3 regions of the Bradyrhizobium sp. T-12 genome follow, and region 1 is predicted to be linked to each of the others. Evidence: predicted binding sites of a transcription regulator. Region 1 holds the regulator's gene; each other region holds the start of a gene.
The links. Region 1 encodes LexA, which represses DNA repair genes until DNA is damaged. Its sites were predicted from a motif close to TGTTCNNNNTGTGTTCNG; they were not measured.

Region 1 (4,936 bases):
GCGGCGATTTCCAGAAGGGCCTGGAGTGGCGGACCGTGAAGATGATCAAGGACAAGTTCAATATCCCGCTGATCCTGAAGGGCATCGCCACCGCCGAGGACGCGCTGATCGCGGTCGATCACGGCGTCGAATGGATCTACGTCTCCAATCACGGCGGCCGCCAGCTCGACCATGGCCGCGGTGCCATGCATGTGCTGCCCGAAATCGTCGAGACCGTGAAGGGCCGCGCCAAGATCATGGTCGACGGCGGCATCTGTCGCGGCACCGACATCGTCAAGGCGATCGCGGCAGGGGCAGATCTCGTCGGCATCGGCCGGCTGCAATGCTGGGCGCTGGCGGCGGCCGGCGAAGCCGGCATCACGCGGATGCTGGAGCTGCTCGAAGACGAGGTGCTGCGCTGCCTCGGCCTGCTCGGCGCCACGTCGTTTGCCGAGGTCGACAAATCCTGCCTGCATCCGGCGACCGCCACCAACGCGCCGAGCGTGTTCAGCGCGTTTCCGCTGTTCGACCACGAACCTTATCGGTACTGAGTAAGAGGATTGCAGGTGACATCGCTCTCTCCCGGCAGCGCGGATGCGCTTCTGTTCGATCTCGGGCGCGTGGTGCTCGACATCGACTTTTCCAAGGCGATCGCTTGCTGGGCGGGACATGCCGGCTGCCAGCCCGAAAGCATCGTCGCGCGCTATGTGCGCGACGAGGCCTACCGGCTGCACGAGATGGGCAAGATCAGCGACGAGGATTATTTCGCCTCGCTACGCGCTTCGCTGGGGATCGGCATTTCGGATGCCCAGTTCCTGGAGGGCTGGAACGCGATCTTCGCCGGCGAGATGCCTGATATCGCCGAGTTGTTGCCGCGGGCGGCGAAACAGATGCCGCTCTACGCCTTCTCCAACACTAACCGGCCGCATGTCGATTATTTCTCGAAGGAATATGCCGATCTGCTCGGCCATTTCCGCGAGCTGTACCTGTCATCGAGCATCGGCCTGCGCAAACCGGATGCGGAGGCTTTCGACCATGTCGTCGCCGCGATCGGCGTTCCCGCCGGGCGCATCGTGTTCTTCGACGACCTCGCTGAGAACATCGAGGGCGCGCGAGCCCGCGGCCTGACGGCCGTGCACGTGACCTCGCCGCGCGACGTCGGGAAGGCCTTGAAAGCATTGGGCATCTGACGCCAGCCGCGGGTGCCACCCGGCCTCCCGGCAGCGACATCTTCCGGAACTAAATCTGCTGGAATTTTGGAACCTGATCACTTTGTGTATTTTTATACAGAGTTCCGGGAACGGAATACCGCCCTTCGGACTCTTGAGTCCGTTGGGACTTCTACATCGGACTGATCGACGTGCTGGGCAAAACCTATCTCACCAAGCAAGCCTCTCTCCTGCTTGAATTCGCAAGAAACACCTCGGATTCTGACCTTTCCGCCAAGCTGATCAGCAAGGCCGCCGACCTGAAATCGCAGGCCGATCCGCTCCCCGACAAGGATCAAGGGCCCAAAGCGCCCGACGTCGCATTTGAGATCAGTCCGGACGATCCGGCGGCACGGTGACCGTATCGGTGTTGGCGCTCGTGATTCTCGTCCTTCACGGCGCGCTGTCTCGGCTTCCTGATCATGCCCTGACGAACTTGCACTCCTCCACCACGGAGATCACGCAGGATAGATCATCCCGCGCGCTGCTTTGCCTCGCGCCTGCGGTCGGCTAGAACTCTCGCCGCCCCATTGAACGATGTGCGAGCAGGAGTTTTGCCCGTGGCCCTGATGCCGGTTTCCGACGCCCTTGCCGCGGTGCTGGCAGGTGCAGAGCCGCTGCCTGAACAGATGGTTGCCCTCGACGAGGCCTATCACCGCGTGCTGGCACTTGATGTCGCGGCGCGGCGCACGCAGCCGCCGCAAGCCATGTCGGCGATGGACGGCTATGCGGTGCGCGCGGCCGACGCGGCAGCGATCGATTCCCGGCTGACGGTGATTGGCGAGGTCGCCGCCGGCCGTCCTTTCGCGAGAGCGGTCGGCACCGGCGAAGCCGTGCGGATCTTCACCGGGGGCGTCGTTCCCGACGGTGCGGACGCGGTCGTGATCCAGGAGGACACCGTCGCGGACGGCAACAGCGTCACGATCAAGGAAGCCGCGATCACCGGACGGCACATCCGCCCGGCCGGCGTCGACTTCCGTGAGGGTGACGTCCTCCTCCGCAAGGGCACGCGTCTGACCGAGCGTGACCTCGCGCTCGCTGCCGGAATGAATTACCCGCAGCTCGCCGTCTGCCGCCGTCCCAAGGTCGCGATCCTCGCCACCGGTGACGAACTGGTGATGCCGGGCTCAGCGCCCGGGCACGGCCAGATCGTCTACTCCAACGGCTACGCCCTGCACGCGCTCGCCCGCAGCGAGGGCGCCGAGACCGTCGACCTCGGCGTCGCCGCCGACACGCTGGAGGCCACCACATCAGGCATCCGCCGCGCCCGCGAGAGCGGTGCCGATATCCTGATCACGACCGGCGGCGCGTCGGTCGGCGACCACGACCTGGTCCAGCAGGCACTCAGGGACGAAGGCATCGCGATGGCGTTCTGGAAGATCGCCATGCGGCCGGGCAAGCCGATGATGCACGGGCGGCTCGGCGCCATGCGCGTGATCGGCCTGCCCGGCAATCCCGTGTCGTCCTATGTGTGCGCCTTCCTGTTCATGGTGCCGCTGATTCGCGCCTTGTCGGGCCGCTCGGTGATTCATCATCGTCGCGAACGCGCCGTGCTCGCCTGCGATCTCGGTGCCAACGACCAGCGCGAGGATTACTTGCGCGCGCGCCTCGAGCTGCGCGACGACGGCACGCCGGTCGCGCTTCCCGTCAGCCATCAGGATTCCTCTCTGCTTGCGAATCTTGCTGCGGCACAGGTACTTCTCGTGCGCCCACCGTTCGCACCCAAGGCCGAGGCCGGCAGCCCCTGCGAGGTGCTGCGGCTCCCCGTCTGAGTGCACGGCCACACGCATTCCGCGAACCGCGCTTCGTTCACGGTAAATTAAGCAGTTGCGGAACATGTATCGAACATATAGTGTCCGTTCATGATTTGTTTCGAGGATGTAGCGGCTTATCGCTGAACTCATCGTCTCGGAATCGAACGACATCAACCGGGGGACTTTGGTCGAGATGTTAACGCGCAAACAATACGAGCTTCTGCGGTTCATCAGCGAGCGTTTGAAGGAAAGCGGCGTGCCGCCCTCCTTCGACGAGATGAAGGATGCGCTCGACCTGCGCTCGAAGTCGGGCATCCACCGCCTGATCACCGCGCTCGAGGAGCGCGGCTTCATTCGCCGGCTGCCCAACCGCGCCCGCGCCATCGAAGTGATCAAGCTGCCGGAGCTCCAGGCTGCCGCCGGCGCCCGGCGCGGCTTCACGCCAAGCGTCATCGAGGGCAATCTCGGCAAGATCCGCGCGAGCTCCAGCCCGCCCGTGGACGAGGGCGAGCGGCCCGTTGCGGTGCCCGTGATGGGCCGGATCGCGGCCGGCACGCCGATCGAGGCATTGCAGACCCGCAGCCACACCATCAGCGTGCCGCCCGACATGCTCGGCTCGGGCGAGCATTACGCTCTCGAGGTGCGCGGTGATTCCATGGTCGAGGCCGGTATCCTGGACGGCGACATGGCGCTGATCCAGCGCAACGAGAGCGCCGACACCGGCGACATCGTGGTGGCGCTGATCGACGACGAGGAGGCTACGCTCAAGCGCTTCCGCCGCCGCGGCGCGTCGATCGCGCTCGAGCCTGCCAATGCCGCCTATGAGGTGCGTATCCTGCCGCCGAACCGGGTGAAGATTCAGGGCAAGCTGATTGGGCTTTACCGGAAGTACTGAGTCCGGAAGGACTCAGTCCGAAAGTAGTTTTGGCGCCTGCGTGCGCCTTCGGTCGGCGTCGCCGATCTGAGATTGGAGCGGATGAATGTCCGCTCCGGCTGGATGATCATTCTGGTTCTGCACAGATTATCCGGCCCCTCCTCCACGGCCATCTTCGGCGGACCGCAGCAACATCGCGTCACGGCGTTTCGCGTTCGGAAGACCAGATCGTTTGGGCAGCGGTCGGGGCACGGGGCCGTTGCCGCGCCATCGCATTGCCATGTCCGCAACACCCAATTGCGCAGCGCCGCGATCGCGCCGGCAATGCGAAGTGTCGTGACAGGCGCCGGCGTAATGCACCGCAGCCAGCTTTGTTCCTGGCGAATTCGGGAAAGTTAAAGTGATCGCGGGGTGCGGATCCCAGCCGCAGATTTGCCTACAACCAAGCACAACGTTGGTGTTTAAACTCTGACAGAGGCCTGTGCCTCCGAGAGGCGCGGGTCGCTATCTTCACATGAGGAGCACCCGATGTGTGACTATAGCCTGCATGCCGTCGCGACGCGCCCCGCAGAAGTCGGCGAGACCATCGTCACGACAACCTTCCGCGGCACCTCGACGCGCGGCTTCGCCTCCGAAGCCGACCTCTCCGTTGCGGTCTGCCTGCTGCCGGGAACGGAGCTCGCCTTCGCAGACAACGTCCGTTACGACAACCGCTGGATCTGGACGCGCACCGTCAACTCCCGCGTCGGCAAGTTCGGCAAGATCGATCCGCACATTCCCGATCGCCATCACGATGCGATCGAATTCCCTGATGGCAAATACGTGCTGGTGACTCAGCTCGTCGAAGGCCAGCGCGCAACCGTGCTGCAATTGCCCGTGACCCAACCGGTCGGCGAGCGCGAGCACAAGCCTGAGATCATCGCCGATAGCCGTTCGCCCGTCACACCGCTGCCGCTGGGCTGACCGAGGCTCAGTCCTCCGCCTGAAGATCGGCCTCCGACGGGGTCGCATCCTTGGCGCGCGGAGCCGCCGCCCTCGGCATGAGGGCTCCTTCGAAATCTCCCTCGCCGGCGGCCGCCGGCGACCAGGGACGGTTCGTGCCCCTCGCCCTCACCGCCTGA
Region 2 (4,936 bases), 110 kb from region 1:
CCTTGATCACTTCATCCATCCCGCTGGTCCTCAAGGAATCCAAAGACGCGCGATCGCGCCAATGATGAAGGCGCGCTTCGCCCGGAACCGGGATCGGCGCCGATGGGGTTATCAGCGAACGTAGGAAGAACGCGCGCGGATTTCCAGAGGGAGTTGCGAATCGTCAACGGAATGTTGGCGCGCTGGCGGCATCTGGCAGCAGGCGGGCGCGGAACTGTAGAACGCGGCAGGCGAACGAGCGGGCAAACAACGAGCAAGGGCAAACAAAAAGGCCGGCGCAAGGCCGGCCTTTCGTAACGCGGGTAGCGTTTAAGTCGAAGCTCAGTACTTGGCGACGACCGGGGCGCCGAAGTGATAGTTCACGCCGACCTGCACGGTGTGGAAGTTGAGCGTGCCGGTGGGCAGGGCGCCCGAGAAGTAGGTCTCGCCGCCGAGGCTGCGATAGAGGTACTCGCCCTTGACGGTCCAGTTCGGAGCGAAGAACGCTTCGACGCCCGCACCGACGGTCCAGCCGGAGTGGAACTTGCTGTCGGAGATGGTCACGCCGAGAGCGCTGGCGCTCAGCTTGTTGTCGATCCAGGCATAGCCACCCGTGCCGTAGAACAGCACGTTGTTGACGGCCCAGCCGATACGGCCGCGAACGGTGCCCATCGCATCCGTCTTCGAGCTCAGGGTCGCCGTGGCAACACCGAAGCCGGGGACGAGGACCGGACCGGAGACCGACGCGCTGACGTCAGCCCACGCAGCATCGGCCTCGAGGCCGAACACGACGTTGCCGGTCTGCCAGTTGTAGCCGGCGGTGCCGCCGACGAAGCCGCCCTTCATCTTCGGGTCGCCCGAAGCGTTTTCCCAAGCGCCGCCACCGACGACACCGAGATAGAAGCCGGTCCAGTTGTAGACCGAAGCCATCGGAGCGACCGGAGCCTTGGTGTAGGGGCGCGCCGCGAGATCAGCAGCCGAAGCGGGGGCCGCCAGAGCGAACAAACAGGCCGAAGCCAACAAAACCTTTTTCATTTTCAACTAATCCCAGTCCCAGTTTCTGTTGTTGCCTTCCGCGGACGGAAGGGCAGCGGACTCAACGGCCCAACTGATGCCGTGCTTACACCACTGAAGCCGCAAGTTGTGTATCCGAAAAGCCACAGTGGTCGGAAAGGTGATGGTTACTGACTTATTTAACCCCTGATTCGCGCCCCGCCTGCAGAGGAGGGCGCGATCTGGATCGTTAAATCATTCAAGTATATCAGATAGATATCCGTGCTTGACGAGTGGCGGGCCGCCCGGGGTCATTCAGGCTGATCATGCCGATGTCGCAATTCCGGCGATGCGCTTAGAACGTGTGAGGCTCCAGGCAGAGCGGCCGGGAGGTTCCCGAGCCGGTGAAAGTCAGAGTGCGCGTGGCGCTCTGTTCGACGCCCGGCCAGAAAGAACAAATCTGGAACATAGCGAAGGTCGGTGCTATATGTGGGGATAACCCAGGGGGTGGTGGGCTGAGCGGCGCCTGCAAGCGTATAGGGTCGCCTCAACAGGGCGCAGAGGAACGCGGGCAGCGCGCTCGGCCTTTTGAAATCAGTGGCATTCGGAGTGGAGAGCGGCGATGGCGGGAAGCGTCAACAAGGTCATTCTGGTTGGAAATCTCGGCAAGGATCCTGAGATCCGCCGCACCCAGGACGGGCGGCCGATTGCGAATTTGAGCATCGCCACCTCGGAGACCTGGCGCGACAAGAATACTGGCGAACGCAAGGAGAAGACCGAGTGGCATCGCGTCGTGATCTTCTCGGAGCCGCTTTGCAAGATCGTCGAACAGTATCTGAAGAAGGGCGCCAAGGTTTACATCGAGGGCGCGCTTCAGACCCGCAAGTACACCGACCAGAGCGGTGTCGAGAAGTATTCGACCGAGGTCGTGCTCCAGGGCTTCAACTCGACGCTCACGATGCTCGACGGCCGCAGCGGCGGCGGTGGAGGCGGCAGCTTCGGCGATGAGCCGGGTGGTGATTTCGGCTCGTCAGGACCCGTCAGCAGCGCGCCACGCCGTCCCGTGGCCGCCGGCGGCGGTGGCCGCAACAGTGACATGGACGACGATATCCCGTTCTGAGGACGGTCTGACGATAAGGGGGCGCCGGCAGGTTGGGCCGCGCCTGCCACGTCGTGTCAGCAAACCTTACTAATCGACAGAGCGGGCTCGGGATTTCCGGGCCCGCTCATGTTTGGGTTGAACTCTGACCGCGCCGGGCAAGCAGGCCGAAGAGGTGCGCGCCACCGCGCGATCATTGAGGTGGCCGAGGCGATTTCGAAGAGCCTGTTCCATGCCCATCCGAGACCCTCGTTGCAAGGCCGTAAGCTATTGGAAAAATAAGCGGAAAAAGCGCTTCCCTCGAGCCCGCAAGGGTGGTTATCAGGGCCCCGATGCGCTATATGATTCCCAGATAAAACCTCACCGGATTTCCCCTTGGCTGACGACGACGACAAGCCCGGCGACCAGCCGGCGCAACCCTCGGATATTCGCCCCGTCTCCATCTTCGAGGAGATGAAGAAGTCCTATCTCGACTACGCCATGAGCGTGATCGTGGCGCGGGCGCTGCCTGATGCCCGCGACGGCCTGAAGCCGGTGCACCGCCGCATCCTGTTCTCGATGAACGAGCAGGGGCACACGCCCGACAAGAAGTACGTGAAGTCCGCCCGCGTGGTCGGTGACGTCATCGGTAAATATCATCCGCATGGCGACCAGTCGATCTACGACGCCATGGTCCGGATGGCGCAGGACTTCTCCATGCGCGTGCCGCTGATCGACGGCCAGGGCAATTTCGGCTCGGTCGATGGCGATCCCGCGGCCGCCTATCGTTACACCGAAGCGCGCCTGACCAAGGCGGCGCTGGCCCTGCTGGCCGACATCGACAAGGACACCGTCGACTTCCAGCCGAACTACGACAACAACGAGACCGAACCGTCGGTCTTGCCGGCCAAGTTCCCGAACCTCCTCGTCAACGGCGCCGGCGGCATCGCGGTCGGCATGGCGACCAACATCCCGCCGCACAATCTCGGCGAGGTCATCGACGCCTGCATCGCGCTGATCGACAACCCCGCGCTGACCATCGACGAACTGATCAACATCGTGCCGGGACCGGATTTTCCGACCGGCGGCGTCATCCTTGGGCGGCAAGGCATCCGCTCGGCCTATCACCTCGGCCGCGGCTCGATCGTGATGCGTGGCAAGGTCGCGATCGAGACCATCCGCAAGGAGCGCGAGGCGATCATCGTCACCGAGATTCCCTACCAGGTGAACAAGGCGACGATGGTCGAGCGCATCGCCGAACTGGTCAAGGAAAAGAAGATCGAGGGCATCGGCGACCTGCGCGACGAATCCGACCGCGAAGGCTACCGCGTGGTCATCGAGTTGAAGCGCGACGCCGTGCCGGACGTGGTGCTGAACCAGCTGTACAGGTTCACGCCGCTGCAGACCAGCTTCGGCGTCAACATGGTGGCGCTCGACAGCGGCCGTCCGCGGATCATGCATCTGAAGGACCTGCTGGCCATCTTCGTCGACTTCCGCGAGCGGGTCGTCACGCGGCGCACCAAGTACCTGCTGGCCAAGGCGCGTGATCGCGCCCATATCCTCGTTGGTCTCGCGATCGCGGTCGCCAATATCGACGAGATGATCCGCGTGATCCGGACCTCGCCCGACCCGACCACCGCCCGCGACACCCTGATGTCGCGTGACTGGCCGGCCCGGGACGTCGAGGACATGCTGACGCTGATCGACGATCCGCGCCATCGCATCAGCGCGGATGGCACGATCCGGCTGTCGATGGAACAGGCGAGGGCCATTCTCGACCTGCGCCTTCAGCGCCTGACCGCCCTCGGCCGTGACGAAATCCGCGACGAGCTCGACAAGCTCGCGGGCGAGATCGCCGATTATCTCGACATCCTGCGCTCGCGCGCCCGCGTGCTCGAGATCATCAAGACCGAGCTCGCCGAGGTGAAGGCCGAGTTCGCAACGCCCCGCCGCACCGTCATCATCGAGCAGGAAGGCGAGGTCGAGGACGAGGACCTGATCCAGCGCGAGGACATGGTCGTCACCGTGTCCCACGCCGGCTACGTCAAGCGCGTGCCGCTGTCGGCCTATCGGGCGCAGCGCCGTGGCGGCAAGGGCCGCGCCGGCATGCAGACCCGCGACGAGGATTTCGTCAGCCGTCTGTTCGTGGCCTCCACGCACACGCCGGTGCTGTTCTTCTCCTCGCGCGGCCAGGTCTACAAGGAGAAGGTCTGGCGCCTGCCGATGGCCGCGCCGAACGCGCGCGGCAAGGCGCTGATCAACATCCTGCCGCTCGAGCAGGGCGAGCGCATCACCACCATCATGCCGCTGCCGGAGGACGAGTCCACCTGGGGCAACCTCGACGTGATGTTCGCGACCACGGGGGGCAACGTCCGGCGCAACAAGCTGTCGGACTTCGTCGACGTCCGCCGCTCCGGCATCATCGCGATGAAGCTCGACGACAATGAAGCGATCGTCGACGTGCAGATCTGCACCGAGCGCGACGACGTGCTGCTGACCGCCGCCGGCGGCCAGTGCATCCGCTTCCCCGTCACCGACGTGCGCGTGTTCACCGGGCGCACCTCGATGGGCGTGCGTGGCATCGCGCTCGGCGAGGGCGACAAGGTGATTTCACTGGCGATCCTGCGCCACGTCGAGACCACCTCGGACGAGCGCTCGGCGTATCTGAAGATGCGCCGCGCGGTCGCCGGCGAATCCGGGGCCGAAGAGGCACAAGTGGACGCCGAGGCCGAGGAGACATCCGGCAGCTTCCAGCTCGCGCAGGAGCGTTATGCCGAGATGTCGGCGCAGGAGCAGGTCGTGCTCACCGTGTCCGTGAACGGCTATGGCAAGCGGACCTCGTCCTACGAGTACCGCACGACGGGCCGCGGCGGCAAAGGCATCGTC
Region 3 (4,936 bases), 3.3 Mb from region 1:
ACCAGCACGCAGATCACGAAGAACAGCGGCCAGCCGGTCGCAGCCGCCACGAATCCGGCACCCGACGAGAGATAGGTCCGCCCCACCGCCGCGAGCGCGGTGAGCAGCGCATATTGCGTCGCCGTGTGCAGCGGGTTCTGACACAGCGCCGAGAGATAGGCGACGAAGATCACGGTGCCGATGGCGCTGGTGAAATTCTCGGCGCAGATGGCGAGCGCCAGCGCCCATTGATTGGTGCCGACGATGGCGAGCCAGGAGAAGGTCAGATTGGCCAGCGCCTGCACCACGCCGCCGATCCAGAGCGATGCCGCAAGCGGATAGCGCCGCGCGACGAAGCCGCCGGCAAATCCGCCGATCAGGGTCGCGGCGAGGCCGACGCCCTTCACGATGGCTGCATAGTCGTTGCGGGTGAAGCCGAGGTCGATCACGAACGGCGCGGTCATCGTGCCGCAGAAAGCGTCGGTGAACTTGAACAGCACGACAAAAGACAGCGCGGCGAGCGCGTCTTTCCTCGACAGGAACTCCGAGAAAGCCCCGATCGCCGCGCGCAGCACGCGCGCAAACGCAGTCTCCGTTTTCCTCGCGGCTTCAGCCCGCTCCGATTGCCCGGGCTCGGTCGCGGCCAGCGCCGTGATCGTGCCGATCAGCACCATCGCAGCCATCACCACATAGCCCCACATCCAGGCCGATTGCCGCGGAATGCCGGTGCCCTCGAAGCCCGAGACGATGAACAGCGCGCCCGCGGTCGAGACCAGCATGCCGATCCTGTAGGCGGCGACATAAGCCGCCATGCCGGCGGCCTGCTCGCTCTCCGGCAGGCTCTCGACGCGGAAGGCGTCGACCACGATGTCCTGCGTCGACGATGTCGTCGCCACCAGCAGCGCGCCCAGCGCGACGTAGAACGGCGAGCGCGCGGGGTCGGTCATGGCCAGCAGCAGGATCGCGACGATCAGCAAGAGCTGCGAGAACAGCAGCCAGCCGCGCCGCCGCCCGAACGCGCGGGTGAACAGCGGCACATGCAGCGCGTCCACCAGCGGCGCCCAGAGGAATTTCAGCGTGTAGGGCGTGCCGACCAGCGCGAACAGGCCGATGGTCTTGAGGTCGACCCCCGCCTCGCGCATCCACACCAGCAGCGTCGAGCCCGACAATGCCAGCGGCAGGCCGGAGGAGAAGCCGAGGAACAGCACGATCAGCACCCGCGGCTGCAGGTAAACGGCAAGACTATCGCGCCAGGAGGTCGCAGGAGCGGCGGCGGGGGAGGTCGCGTCGGGTGCGGTCATGAGGGGGGTGTTAGCAGATTCTGGGGGAAAAGACTCTGGTGACGCCAGCGAGACGGAAAGTCGTCGATGCATCCTCGGTGTCATCGTCCGCGAAGGCGGACGATCCAGTAATCACCAGCGGCTCGATTCAATTTCAACCGCCGGGGCGTACTGGATGCCCCGCCTTCGCGGGGCATGACAGATCGAGACGGCGTCATGGTGGCCAGCGATCTCGTGATAAAGATCATTCCAATTTGGGTTTTGCTGCTCGATCAACCGAACCTTCCAGGCCCTGTTCCACTTTTTGAGACGCTTTTCCCGCTTGATCGCGTTCTCGGGATCGTCGAACTGTTCGAAGTAGACGAGCCTCGCGACGTCGTACTTTTCCGTGAAGCTCTCGATGAGTTTTGACTTGTGCTCTGCGACGCGGCGGATCAGGTCGTTCGTGACACCAATATAGAGAGTGCCGCCAATCTTACTCGCGAGAATGTAGACGTAGTAATGGCGTGCACCCGCTTGACCGCCTCCACCGCCGTCATCCTCCGCGAAGGCGGACGATCCAGTAATCACCGGCATCTCGATTCACCGGCATCTCGATTCAATCATAACCGCCGCAGCGTACTGGATGCCCCGCCTGCGCGGGGCATGACAGTGTCGCCCCGATCACTCCCCCGCCTGCAGCTTCCGCGGAAACAGCTCGCCGGCGCCTGCCACCAGGCGCGGTCCTTCCGGAGTATCGCTCTTGCTGAAATCGAGCTCCTCGATGCGGCCTGCGCGCTTTTCGATCTTGTCGGCGGAGATCAGGATCTGGCGGACGTCCTCGTTCGCATCGGAAAAATGCTTCTGCAGTTTGACCACGCGATCCCTGAGACGACCCAGGTCGTCGCCGAGCTTGATCACTTCGGTCTGGATCTGGTCGGCGGCATCGCGCATGCGCGCGTCCTTCATGATCTGCTGCATCACCTGGATCGCCAGCATCAGCAGCGAGGGCGACACCAGCACGACGCGGGCGCGGTAGGCCTTCTGGATCACGTCGTCGAAGCCGTCATGGATCTCGGCGTAGACCGATTCCGACGGCACGAACATCAGCGCCATCTCCTGGGTCTCGCCGGTAACGAGATATTTTTCGGCGATGTCGCTGACATGCTTCATCACGTCGCCGCGCAGCCGCTGCGTGGCAACGCGCTTCTCCTCGTCGGTGCGGGCGTCGTGCAGCGCCGTCATCGCCTCCAGCGGGAATTTCGCGTCGATGCAGAGCGGGCGCTGGTCCGGCAGGAACACGACACAGTCGGGCCGCTTGCCGGTCGAGAGCGTGAACTGGAACTCGTAGGCCCCCTTGGGAAGGCCGTCCTGGACGATCGCCTCCATCCGCGCCTGGCCGAAGGCGCCGCGCGACTGCTTGTTGGCGAGAACGTCGCGCAAGGTCGTCACCTGCGTGGTGAGATCGGTGAGGTTCTTGTGCGCGCTGTCGATGATGCCGAGCCGCTCGTGCAATGCGCGCAGGCTCTCCATAGTGTTGCGGGTCGAATGTTCCATGGACTGGCCGACGCGATGGGTCACCGAATCCAGCCGCTCGTTGACCGCCCGCGCCATCTCGGCCTGGCGTCCCGCCAGCGCCTGGGTCATGGCGTCGACCCGGCCGGAAGACTCGCTCTGGGCGCGCAGCACCTCGCTCAAGCGCTCCTCGAGCTCGTCAGCCCGGATCGCATGTGCCATCGCGAGTTCCGCGCCGCGCCGGCCGGACCGCGCGATGACGATTGCGATGGCCACCAGCAGGATGAGGACGAGGGCCCCGAAGCCGATCAGCGCATCGATGGTGCGCACCGGCCATTCGCCCAGCATGAAAATGATCTCGTTCATGGCGCCTTGTAGCCGATTCGCCGGGCATTAGCGAACGAAGGGAGAACGTAGGCGGTTAATGCTCCCCTAATTTTTATGGTTAACAAAAGACGAAGCTTTATGGTTAGCGAGGGGTTAACAGGGTTCCTGGCCGCATTGACCGCATCCGGCCTGGGGCTTAAATCGCGGCCATGGCCCTCAGAGAAATCATCATCCTGCCCGACAAGCAGCTGCGTCTGGTCTCCAAGCCGATCGAGAAGGTCACCTCGGAGATCCGCAAGCTTGCCGACGACATGTTCGAGACCATGTACGACGCGCCCGGCATCGGCCTGGCCGCGATCCAGATCGCGCAGCCGCTGCGGCTGATCACCATGGACCTTGCCAAGCGCGACGAGAACGGCGAGACCAAGCCGCTGCCGCGCGTCTTCATCAACCCCGAGATCATCGCCTCGTCCGAGGAGCTGTCGGTTTATGAGGAAGGCTGCCTCTCGATCCCCGAATATTACGAGGAGGTCGAACGCCCCGCGAAAGTGCGCGTGCGCTTCACCGATCTCGACGGCAAGGTGCACGAGGAGGACGCCGAAGGCCTTTACGCCACCTGCATCCAGCACGAGATCGATCATCTCAACGGCGTCCTGTTCGTCGACTATCTGTCGAAGCTCAAGCGCGACCGCGTGATGAAGAAGTTCGAGAAAGCCGCCAAGCGAGCGGAATAAAGCGACACGTCTCCAGCCGTCATGGCCGGGCTTGACCCGGCCGTCCACGCCTTGCTTCCTTCTCGGCCAAGAACGCGGATGCCCGGGACAAGCCCGGGCATGACGGAGAACCAGAACTCTCACCCGAACGCAGCCACATGCCCCTTCGCCTGATCTTCATGGGCACGCCCGATTTCTCCGTGCCGACGCTGCTCGAGCTCGTCGCGCACGGCCACGAGATCGCAGCCGTCTATACCCGCGCGCCGAAGCCGGGCGGGCGGCGCGGCCTGCAATTGCAGCCGACCCCGGTCGAGGAAGCCGCGCGAAAGCTCGGCGTGCCCGTGCTGACGCCGAAGACGTTGAAGACCGAAGAGGCACTTGCCGAATTCAGCGCGTTCGAGGCTGATGCCGCTGTCGTCGTCGCCTACGGCATGATCCTGCCGCAGGCGATCCTCGATGCGCCGAAGCTCGGCTGCTACAATCTGCACGCCTCGCTGCTGCCGCGCTGGCGTGGCGCGGCGCCGATCAACCGCGCGATCATGGCCGGCGATGCCGAGAGCGGCGTCATGGTGATGAAGATGGATGTCGGCTTGGATACCGGCGACGTCGCCATGGCCGAGCGGCTTGCCATCACCGACAGCATGACTGCGCTCGATCTGCATGATCGCCTGTCGCGGTTAGGCGCCGATCTCATGGTGCGCGCGATGGCCGCGCTCGCCCGCGGCGGGCTCCAGCTCAGGAAGCAGAGCGAGGACGGCGTCACCTACGCCGCCAAGATCGACAAGGCCGAGGCGCGGATCGACTGGAGCAAGCCGGCGCGCGAGGTGCTGCGTCACATCCACGGCCTGTCGCCGTTCCCCGGCGCCTGGGCGGAGCTGGAGAATTCGCGCGTCAAGATCCTGCGCTGCGAGCTGGGACAAGACTCTGGCGAACCGGGCGCGGTGCTCGACGATCAGCTCACCATCGCCTGCGGCGAAGGCGCGATCCGCATCATCGAGCTGCAGCGCGAAGGCAAGGGCCGGATGCAGGCCGCGGACTTTTTGCGCGGCACGCCGTTGAAGGCGGGAGCGAGGTTCAACTAGTCAGCGATGCCCCGCTACAAGCTCACCATCGAATATGACGGCGCGCCGTTCTTCGGCTGGC

Region 2: the regulator LexA is predicted to act here: its motif matches at 1,423-1,440, upstream of AC0WRY_RS16705 (single-stranded DNA-binding protein).
Region 3: the regulator LexA is predicted to act here: its motif matches at 3,150-3,167, upstream of AC0WRY_RS32445 (DNA recombination protein RmuC).

The regions. Positions count from the first base shown of each region.
Region 1 is NZ_CM177756.1:3,445,078-3,450,013, reverse strand. Features, by position in the region: gene AC0WRY_RS16170 (alpha-hydroxy acid oxidase) at 1-530, shown strand, start outside; gene AC0WRY_RS16165 (HAD-IA family hydrolase) at 540-1,169, shown strand; gene AC0WRY_RS16160 (hypothetical protein) at 1,340-1,546, shown strand; gene AC0WRY_RS16155 (molybdopterin molybdotransferase MoeA) at 1,748-2,959, shown strand; gene lexA (transcriptional repressor LexA) at 3,135-3,836, shown strand; gene AC0WRY_RS16145 (hypothetical protein) at 4,344-4,778, shown strand; gene AC0WRY_RS16140 (ComEC/Rec2 family competence protein) at 4,786-4,936, opposite strand, start outside.
Region 2 is NZ_CM177756.1:3,558,661-3,563,596, forward strand. Features, by position in the region: gene uvrA (excinuclease ABC subunit UvrA) at 1-19, opposite strand, end outside; gene AC0WRY_RS16700 (outer membrane protein) at 322-1,014, opposite strand; gene AC0WRY_RS16705 (single-stranded DNA-binding protein) at 1,595-2,092, shown strand; gene gyrA (DNA gyrase subunit A) at 2,447-4,936, shown strand, end outside.
Region 3 is NZ_CM177756.1:6,788,964-6,793,899, reverse strand. Features, by position in the region: gene AC0WRY_RS32455 (AmpG family muropeptide MFS transporter) at 1-1,280, opposite strand, end outside; gene AC0WRY_RS32450 (GIY-YIG nuclease family protein) at 1,392-1,748, opposite strand; gene AC0WRY_RS32445 (DNA recombination protein RmuC) at 1,923-3,119, opposite strand; gene def (peptide deformylase) at 3,290-3,814, shown strand; gene fmt (methionyl-tRNA formyltransferase) at 3,952-4,875, shown strand; gene truA (tRNA pseudouridine(38-40) synthase TruA) at 4,882-4,936, shown strand, end outside.